DNA from 2 places in the Afipia sp. GW821-FHT04G03 genome. Region 2 is predicted to be linked to the other one. Evidence: predicted binding sites of a transcription regulator. Region 2 holds the regulator's gene; the other holds the start of a gene.
What was found. The regulator LexA, encoded in region 2, represses DNA repair genes until DNA is damaged. The targets are predictions, from matches to a motif close to TGTTCNNNNTGTGTTCNG.
Positions count from the first base shown of each region.

Region 1: a site for LexA is predicted at 3,261-3,278, ahead of AC07UB_RS06110 (ImuA family protein). Genes of this name have one in related genera too.

Region 1 covers NZ_JBWKSV010000001.1:1,244,688-1,249,356, forward strand. The annotation lists gene AC07UB_RS06100 (error-prone DNA polymerase) at 1-927, opposite strand, end outside; gene AC07UB_RS06105 (Y-family DNA polymerase) at 924-2,510, opposite strand; gene AC07UB_RS06110 (ImuA family protein) at 2,407-3,201, opposite strand; gene AC07UB_RS06115 (YciE/YciF ferroxidase family protein) at 3,534-4,112, opposite strand; gene AC07UB_RS06120 (M20 aminoacylase family protein) at 4,211-4,669, opposite strand, start outside.
Region 2 covers NZ_JBWKSV010000001.1:654,163-658,831, reverse strand. The annotation lists gene AC07UB_RS03260 (ComEC/Rec2 family competence protein) at 1-2,152, shown strand, start outside; gene lexA (transcriptional repressor LexA) at 2,163-2,876, opposite strand; gene AC07UB_RS03250 (molybdopterin molybdotransferase MoeA) at 3,043-4,251, opposite strand; gene moaC (cyclic pyranopterin monophosphate synthase MoaC) at 4,428-4,669, opposite strand, start outside.

The sequences.
Region 1 (4,669 bases), 590 kb from region 2:
CTCGATCGTCGCGGCGAGCTTCTCATCGATCCCGTTCGGAAAACAACGCCGGATGCCCTCCTCGGTGAGATCACGCAAATGCCGCTGCGCGGTCTTGCCGGGCGGCACCGGCTCGTCGGGATACTGATACTGCAATTGATCGAGAGAGAACGTGATGCGGTCCGCGAAGCGCATCGTCTCTTCGATGGCCTCCGGCAAATCGCGAAACATCCGGCTCATTTCCGCCGCAGGCTTCATATGCCGCTCGGCATTGGCCTGAAGTTTTTTCCCGACGGCATGGATGGTGGTCTTTTCGCGAATGCAGGTGAGCACATCCTGCAAGGGCCGGCGCGCGGGATGATGATAAAGCACCTCGTTGGTCGCCAGCAGCGGCACGCGCGCAGTCGCCGCCACACGATACAGCCGGGACAGACGCCGCTTGTCGTCGCCGCGATACAGCAAACTCGCCGCGAGCCAGATGTCCTTTGCGCCATCGGCGCGGCTGCGCTGCAAGCGATCCAGAACGTTAAGTGCTGCCGCAGTCTCGAAACGATGCGGCAGCATCAGAACAAGCAACTGCCCTTCGGCAAATTCCAGCAGATCGTCCAGCTTGAGATGGCACTCGCCTTTTTCGGCGGCGCGCTTGCCGCGGGTCAGCAACTGGCACAGCCGGCCGTAGGCGGCGCGGTCGCGCGGATAGACCAGAATATCCGGCGTGCCGTCGATAAAGACGAGACGCGCGCCGATCAGCAGCTTCGGCTTGTGGATGATCTCCGGATTGCGCAACTCGCTGTAAGCGCGCACCACTCCGGCCAGCGTGTTGCGATCGGCAATCCCGATCGCCGGAAGACGAAGTTCGCCCGCCTGATGCACGTATTCCTGCGGCTGCGATCCGCCGCGCAGGAACGAGAAGTTCGTCGTGATGCCGATTTCCGCATAGGCCGTCATGCGAACAGTCCGTGCACGAACCATTTGGGCGGAATGGGTTCGCCTTCCGCGTTGACAGGTTCTCCGTAAAGTCCGTCGCGATAAACCCAGAACCGCAAGCCCTCCGCATCTTCCATGCGGAAGTAATCGCGCGTCAGCGTTTGCTCCTCATGCTTCCACCATTCCATGGCGATGCGCTCGGGGCCTTCGACGCGCATCACCACATGGGTCGCCCGCCGCCATGTGAAATGACGCGGTGGTCCATCCGGCACCGTTGCAAAGGGAACGTCGATCATTTCCGGCCGCTCGAACAGCCGCAACGGACGCAGCGGCGGCTCCGCCTCGACGCGCGCTGGCCAGTCGGCAACAGCTGCTGCCGCAAGATATTGCTGTGCGGGCGCGGCCAGCGCCGCGCGTTCCGGGATATGCGTGTCCTGCGGCAGATGCACCACGACACGCTTGCCGCCGATACGCGCGGCGATGCGGTCGATCAGCGCCGCCACTTCGTCGTTGTCCTGCGTGCGGGTGTCGAAATCGCGCTGCTCCTGCACCACGATCTCGACATGGCTGGCGGACAGCCGGATGAGATCGAACCCGAATCCGGGATCGAGCGGATCGGCCAGCGCATCGAGCCGCTCGCGAAACAGCCTGTCCACGACATTGACCCTGGTCACTGGCTGTCCGGCATCCACCGCGATGGTGCGCACCGCGCCGTCGGTGCGGAAGAAACTCGCTTCCAGCCGCCGCGCGCCCTTGCCTTGTTTGTCCATCGCCGCGACCAGCATCTGCGCGAGGCCCGAGAGTATCGCGGCAATCACGGTATCGGTGGCGACAGGCTCTGGAAAACGCTTCTCCACCATGAAATCCGGCAGCGGCTTGCGCGGCGAGATCGGCGCATCACCCTGCCCCAGCGCCTGCTGCAACAGGCTCGTGAAGTCCGCGCCGAACCGTGCAGTGATCTCATGCGGCGCGCGGGACGCCACATCGCCGATAGTCTTGAGCCCCGCCCGGCGCAAGCCGCGCGTGATCGCATTGGCAGCACCCAGCGCGAATACCGGCAGTGAACTGACGGCGCGCGCTTCCTCGCCGTCCGGCACGATGCAGCTTCGCGCCGCGCGTGTCATGGTGCGCGCGCAGACCGGCGTACTCGCAATCGCCGCATTGACGATAAAGCCTTGCCGTTCGAGCGAGGCGCACACCGTGCGCAGCATCGCAGCCTCGCCGCCGAACAGATGCGCGCAGCCGCTGATGTCGAGCAGCAGACCATGAGGTGGATCGAGCGCCACCAGCGGCGTGAAGCGGTCGCACCAGTCGGCGATGGCCTCGAGCAGCCTTGCATCCGCCGCCTCGTCGGCGTCGCACACCTGCACGTCGGGACAGACCGCCCGCGCGTTCGCCAGCGGCAGGCCGGCCTCAAGACCGATATGCGCAGCAGCATCGTTCAGCGCCGCGATCTGCAACGCGTTGTTGAGCTTGGCGACGACGACGCAGGGACGTTCGTTATCCGGCGCGGCGTCGCCCGGCAGCCGCTTCAAGCGGTCGGTCGGCAGGCGCGGCAGCCACAGGCTGAGGATACGCCGAGTCCTTATGGAAGATGCCTTCACGGAAGAGGCCCTCATCACATTTCCACTCCATGATCCATTGCCCGGTCGAGCCGTGACGGTTGCGAACGAGTTGTGCGTCGAACATCGGCGCGCCCCACACCTCGTTTACGGATGACGATGGTGCTGCGCGCACGACCCATCGCGTCTCGGCGGTGCTGGCGGATGGTGTCGCCGCCGTTCGCAGCACCAGACACGCGACATTCGATGTACGTGCAGTAAGCGTCAGCCTGCGACTCGCGACCAGATCGAGCGCGCGCACCTCGCCCCACACATCCAGCACCACCGCGCCGAGCGCGTCGCAGGCAAGCGCATCGGCGGCCACGCGCAGCGCGGTCTCCGCATCCGCCGCCCACACCGTCACCAGCAGGCGCGGATCGAGCCCGAGTTCGTTGAGGCCGCTCATCGACAGCGCGCCGGATTCGATTTCGGTGAAATCCTGCCGCACCCAGACCAGCGGCCGCCGCCCCGCGAGACGATGCGCAAGACCGGCGACAAAGCCCGTCGCCACAGCACCGTGGCGGCCACTTTCCGCGAACACCTCATGCAGCGCGCCGCGCACCAGCCCGCCTTGAAGCATCGCGTCCGCCTCGGCATGACCGAGCGCCACGCGCGCAAGTCCACCGGCCTCGCCTTCAAGGCGGCCGATGGTCCCCCGCAGGGACGCAAGTGTTCTCGTGCGCGCGCTCATCATGCGCCGCTCCTGACAATCCGGTTCGTCACTCTCCTTATGGAACGGGTGACGGTCTCATTTGTTCATGATATGTTCTAATATAAAGCTAACAGTCGCCTGCGAGTCAACCGGCTTTATGGGTCATTTTTCTTGAGCAAAAACAATCATCTAGAAGGGCAACAAGGCGCAACATGAGTTTTCGCAGCCCCAGCACATCAACCTTATGGTGAGGAGCACGGCTCTCGCCGCGCGTCTCGAACCATGAGGCATGACGACATGCCCTCATCCTTCGAGACGCAGCCAAAAAGGCCGCTCCTCAGGATGAGGGGATGGATCGCCTTCAGATTATTCCGTCACGCCGCAAGCGCTTCGGGATTCACTTCCGCCAGCGCGAGGCTCGTCAATGCCTCGTCGGTGTTGTGTTCCTGCTGGAGCGTTTCATCCAGCAGCCGCACGGCTTCCGACATGCCGAGCTTGGTCGCCCACGCCTTCAAGGTTCCATAGCGCGAAATCTCGTAATGCTCGACCGCCTGAGCCGCTGCGAGCAAACCAGCATCGAGCGCTTCGGTGCCCTTGTACTCGTCCATGATCTCCTTGCCCTCGTCGAGAATTCCCATGATGGCGTGACATGTTTTTGCTTTCGCAGGCTTGTCGATCAGGCTGAACACCTGCTCGAGGCGATCCACCTGGCCCTCGGTTTCACCGTGATGTTTCTTGAACGCCGCGCTCAGGTCCGCCGACTGGGCCGCCTTCGCCATCTTCGGTAGTGCCTTCAAAATCTGTTTCTCGGCGAAGTAGATGTCCTTGAGCGTGTCATGGAACAGGTCGTTGAGATCCTTGTCCTTCGGCGCAGCCCTCTTGGCCGCCGGCCGTTTGGGTGCCTTCTTCGCTGACTTCCTGGCTGATTTTTTCGCGGATTTCTTCGCTGCCATCTGTCCGACTCCAAGTTGAATGCGGGATCGTTCCCGCCTCTCAACTCAACGTCCGGAGCAATGTTCCGTCAGCATGCTGAATCCAGCCGATCCGCGCTTCAGCTCGCGGCAAGCTGTGTTTCGACCAGCTTGATCCAGTAAGACGAGCCATAGACGATGGCGTCATCATTAAAATTGTAGGCGGGATGATGCAGCCCGGCGCTGTCGCCGTTGCCGATAAAGATGAAAGCACCTGGTCGGGCTTCCAGCATGTAGGCGAAATCCTCCGCGCCCATCACCGGCGGAATCTCGGAACTGACATTGCTGTCCCCTGCCACGGCGGCCGCGACCCGCGCGGCAACGCCGGTTTCGACAGGATGGTTGACCAGCACCGGGTAGCTGCGCTCGTAATCGAGGGTGATCTTCGCGCCCGACAGCCGGGCCACGCCTTCCACGACCTCGCGCACGCGCTGCTCGATCAGGTCGCGGACCTCGGGCGTGAGACTCCGCGCGGTGCCGAACAGTTCCGCCGTCTGCGGAATGACGTTGCGGGCATTGCCGGCATGGAACTCGCAGAT
Region 2 (4,669 bases):
TCTGAAAAGCTGGTTGCGCGCCGAAGCGGGACCGGGGCGGTTGTTGCCCTGGGTGCCGGTCGCGTTCGGCACAGGCATCGCAGCGTATTTCGCGGTGGACCGCGAGCCAGTTGCGTCCGTTGCCGCCGTGACTGCGGCCGTCCTCTGCATCGCAGCGTTCCTCGCGCGTAGGCACCCGATGTTTCCGGCGGTGGTGATGCTGGCCGCGCTCGCGGCGGGCTTCGCGACGGCCGCGCTCAAGACCGCCCGGGTCGCGCATGGCGTGCTGGCGCGTCCGATATTCGCCGTGACCATGAAGGGCTTTGTCGAAACCCGCGATGAGCGCGAGCGCACCGATCGCTTCGTGCTGCGCGTGGAAGAGATGGAAGCTCCGCGCAGCGAAATCAAACTCGAACGTGTGCGGCTGTCGGTCAAGAAGGGCACTGCGCCTGCGGTCGGCAGTTTTGTTGAGCTGAAGGCGCGGCTACTGCCGCCGCTGTCGCCGCTGCGCCCCGGCAGTTACGATTTTGGCCGCGACATGTATTTCGCCGGGATCGGCGCATCCGGATTCGCGATGGGCGCGATCAAGACCATCGAGGCGCCGCGCAGCGGCGGCACATATCTACGTTATGCCGCGACGATGCAGGGGATGCGCGATGCAATCGACGCGCGGATTCGTAGTGTGCTCAACGGCGATTCACGCGCCATTGCAACGGCGCTGCTCACCGGACGCCGCGACGCGATTTCCACGCCGGTGAATGACGCCATGTTTATCTCCGGGCTTGGCCATGTGCTGTCGATCTCCGGCTATCACATGGCGGTGGTGGCGGGCGTCGTGTTCTTCGCGGTGCGTGCGCTGCTCGCGCTGTTTCCCGGATTAACGGTGACGTTCCCGATCAAGAAATGGTCGGCGGCGGCGGCCTTCGTCGCGGCGTTGTTCTATCTGCTGTTGTCGGGCGCGGAAGTCGCGACCCAACGCTCGTTCTTCATGACGGCGGTGGTGCTGATCGCGGTGATGGTCGACCGCCGCGCCATCACGTTCCGCACCCTCGCGGTTGCGGCCATGATCGTGCTGCTGATCGCGCCGGAGGCGCTGGTGCATCCGAGCTTCCAGATGTCGTTCGCGGCAACGCTGGGACTTGTAGCGCTGGTTCAACTCGGGATGCCGAACCTGTTCGCGTCGCCGGACAATACGCAGGTGGCGCGCGCCGCGTTGTGGGGCGGCCGCGAAATCACGATGCTGGCGCTGGCGTCGCTGGTCGCGGGATTTGCGACGATGCCTTATGCGGCGTTTCACTTTCATCGCGTGACGCCTTACGGCGTGCTGGCCAATCTTGCTGCGATGCCGGTGGTGTCGGTGCTGGTGATGCCGGCCGGATTGCTGGGGCTGCTCGCCATGCCGTTCGGCTTCGACGGCGTGTTCTGGCGGCTGATGGATGTCGGCATCGGCTGGATGATCGCGGTGGCGCAATGGGTCGCCGCATTGCCCGGCGCCATCGGACGGCTTGCGGCGTTCGGGGCCGGGCCATTGGCCGCGATGAGCGCGGGCATCATCGTGCTCGGTCTGTTGCGGACGCCGCTGCGCTGGGTAGGAGCGGGGCTGATCGTGCTCGCAACGGCGTGGGCGCTGACGACACCGCAGCCGGATATTCTCGTGGCTGGCGATGGGCACACTGTCGGGGTACGCGGCAAGGATGGCAGGCTGCGCCTGATGCGCACCGGCAAGGATGCTTTCCTGTCGCGCGAATGGCTGGCCGCCGATGCCGATACCCGCACGGCGGCCGATCCGTCGCTGATAGATGGTGTGTCCTGCGACCATGCGGGATGCGTGGTGCAAGCGGAAGGCGGCGCCACCATCGCTCTCACGCTGAAACCTGGAGCTTTCGCGGACGACTGCGCGCGGGCCGCCGTGATCGTGACGTTGCGGCAGGCGCCCGCTGATTGTGCGGCCATGGTGCTGGATCAGGACACGCTGCGCAGGCGCGGCACGCTCGCCTTGCGCAAGACCGCCGACGGCTATGCCGTCACAGCCATCAGGCCGCGCGACGTCGATCGCCCATGGTCTGCGGCAGTTGCGGAGGATGAGTCACAGACTCCGGCGTCTCGGCCGAATGTCCCGGCGCGCTCTGTCGATGCGACGCCCGCCGAAAGCGACCTCCAGCCGGACGATTAATTCTCGAGGCTCAATACTTCCGGAGCAGGCCGATCAGCTTGCCCTGAATGCGCACGCGGTTGGGCGGCAGGATCCGGACTTCATAGGCCGAGTTGGCAGGCTCAAGCGCAATGGATGCGCCGCGCCGCCGGAAACGCTTCAGGGTGGCTTCTTCCTCGTCGATCAGCGCGACCACGATGTCGCCGGTGTCGGCGCTGTCGTTGCGCTGGATCAGCACGGTGTCGCCGTCGAGAATACCGGCTTCCATCATGGAATCGCCGCGCACTTCGAGGGCGTAGTGTTCGCCAGACCCGAGCATGTCGGGCGGCAGGCTGATGGTGTGGCTGCGGGTTTGGAGCGCCTCGATGGGCGTACCGGCCGCGATCCGTCCCATGACCGGCACGGAGACGGGGAAGTTCGTATCGTCCTCGTGGCCAGCGGAGCTACTGCTGCGGACCTTGCCGAGGTTGCCCTCGATGACGCTGGGGGTGAATCCGCGACGGCCGTTGCCGCCGGCACCCGAATTCCCAAGCTCCGGCAGTTTGATGACTTCAATCGCGCGGGCACGGTTGGCGAGCCTGCGGATGAAGCCGCGTTCTTCCAGAGCCGTGATCAGCCGGTGGATGCCGGACTTGGAGCGCAAGTCCAGCGCGTCCTTCATTTCGTCGAACGAGGGCGGAACACCAGCTTCCTTCAGCCGCTCGTTGATGAAGCGCAGAAGCTCGTATTGTTTGCGTGTCAGCATCTATCTGGTCCCCGATCGCCTTTGCTCCGATGCCGCGCCTCTCTGGATACGGACCGTTGGACGGCCAATCAGGAGTTGCGAGTCACTCGAAACAAATCATGAACGAACACTATCTGTTCCATATGTGTTCCGCAACCCCTTAATTTCACGTCAACGACGGGGAGCTTTAGTTGGGAAGCCGGAGGATCGTGCAGGGCGAGCCGGCAGGGGCCGCTGGTGCGAAGGGTGGGCGGACGATAAGCGCATCCGCCGCCGCCAGATTGCCCACCAGAGAACTGTCCTGAGGGCCTACCGAGGTTGCGACGGGCACGCCCTCAGCGCCTGTCTCAAGCCGGGCCCGCAGATGATCCTGCCGCTTGTCGTTGGCTGGCAGCTCGCGCCCCAGCACGGCCCGCTCCAGGACATGATCGACCTGGGTTCGTCCCGACAGCGCGCGGATGAGCGGCACCAGAAACAGGAAGGCGCAGACATAGGATGACACCGGGTTGCCGGGCAGGCCGAGCACGCGCATCGGCCCGAGCCGTCCGTGCATCATCGGCTTTCCGGGCCGCAGCGCGATTTTCCAGAAAGCCATGTCGACGCCTTCGGCTTTCAGCGCAGTCTGAACAAGATCGTGGTCGCCGACGGAAGCGCCGCCGGTGGTCACAAGAACATCGACGCCAAGATCGCGCGCGCGCCGGATGGCATCGGTTGTCGACTCGAGCGTATCGCGCGCGATGCCGAGATCGATGGGGTCCGCGCCTTCGTTGCGCGCGAGCGCGAACAGCGCGAACACGTTGCTGTGGACGATCTGGCCCGGCGCGGGCTTTGTGCCCGGCACGACCAGTTCATCGCCGGTCGCGAGGATCGCGACCCTTGGGCGGCGATGCACCGGCAGTTGCGGATGGTTCATGCTCGCGGCCAGCGCAAGCGCGCGGTCGGTCAGGAGCGATCCCCGCCGCAGCCCTGTTTCGCCTTCGCGGAAATCGATGCCCGCCGGCCGGATGTTTTTTCCCGCCGCGATGGCCTCGTTGACGATCACGGTGTCGCCGTCGCGCGCGGTGTCTTCCTGAATGATGACGGCGTCGGTCCCGGCCGGGATCACGCCGCCGGTGAAAATGCGCGCGGCTTGTCCCGCGCCGACGGTCGCATTGAACGGGCGGCCGGCGGCGACTTCGCCAATGACTTTCAGGCGTGCGCCCGAAACAGCATCGGCGGCGCGAACCGCATATCCGTCCATCGCCGACATGTCGGCGGGCGGCTGGGTGCGCAATGCTGCGATGTCACGGGACAGCGTGCGATGAAACGCGTCGTTCAGCGCGGCCATTTCTTCGGGAAGCGCGGCTGCGTCCTTGAGGACGGCGGCATAGGCTTCGGCGACCGGCATCAGCGCCATGGGACGCTCCTTACGAGTGGAGTGGATTTGACATTCGCTTCCACCCCGCAGCGAGTACGCAAAGCGAATGTCAAATCCGAAACTCCACTCGAAGTCTATATTTGCTAGTGGTCCTTTGGTTTTAACATTCGCATAAAGGCCTGCTGAAACGGGGTGCGAATGTTAAAACCGGACCACTAGTAGTCGGCGAGATAATGGCCGGACTTGCCGCCCTTTTTCTCGACGAGGCGAACGCCTTCGATATGAATGCCGCGCTCGACGGCCTTCACCATGTCGTAGATCGTGAGACATGCCACCGACACGGCGGTCAGCGCTTCCATCTCCACGCCGGTGGGGCCCTTGACCTTCACCGTCGCGCGCACGCGGCAGCCGGGCAGCTTGGTGTCGGGCGTGATGTCGATGGTGACTTTCGAGAGCG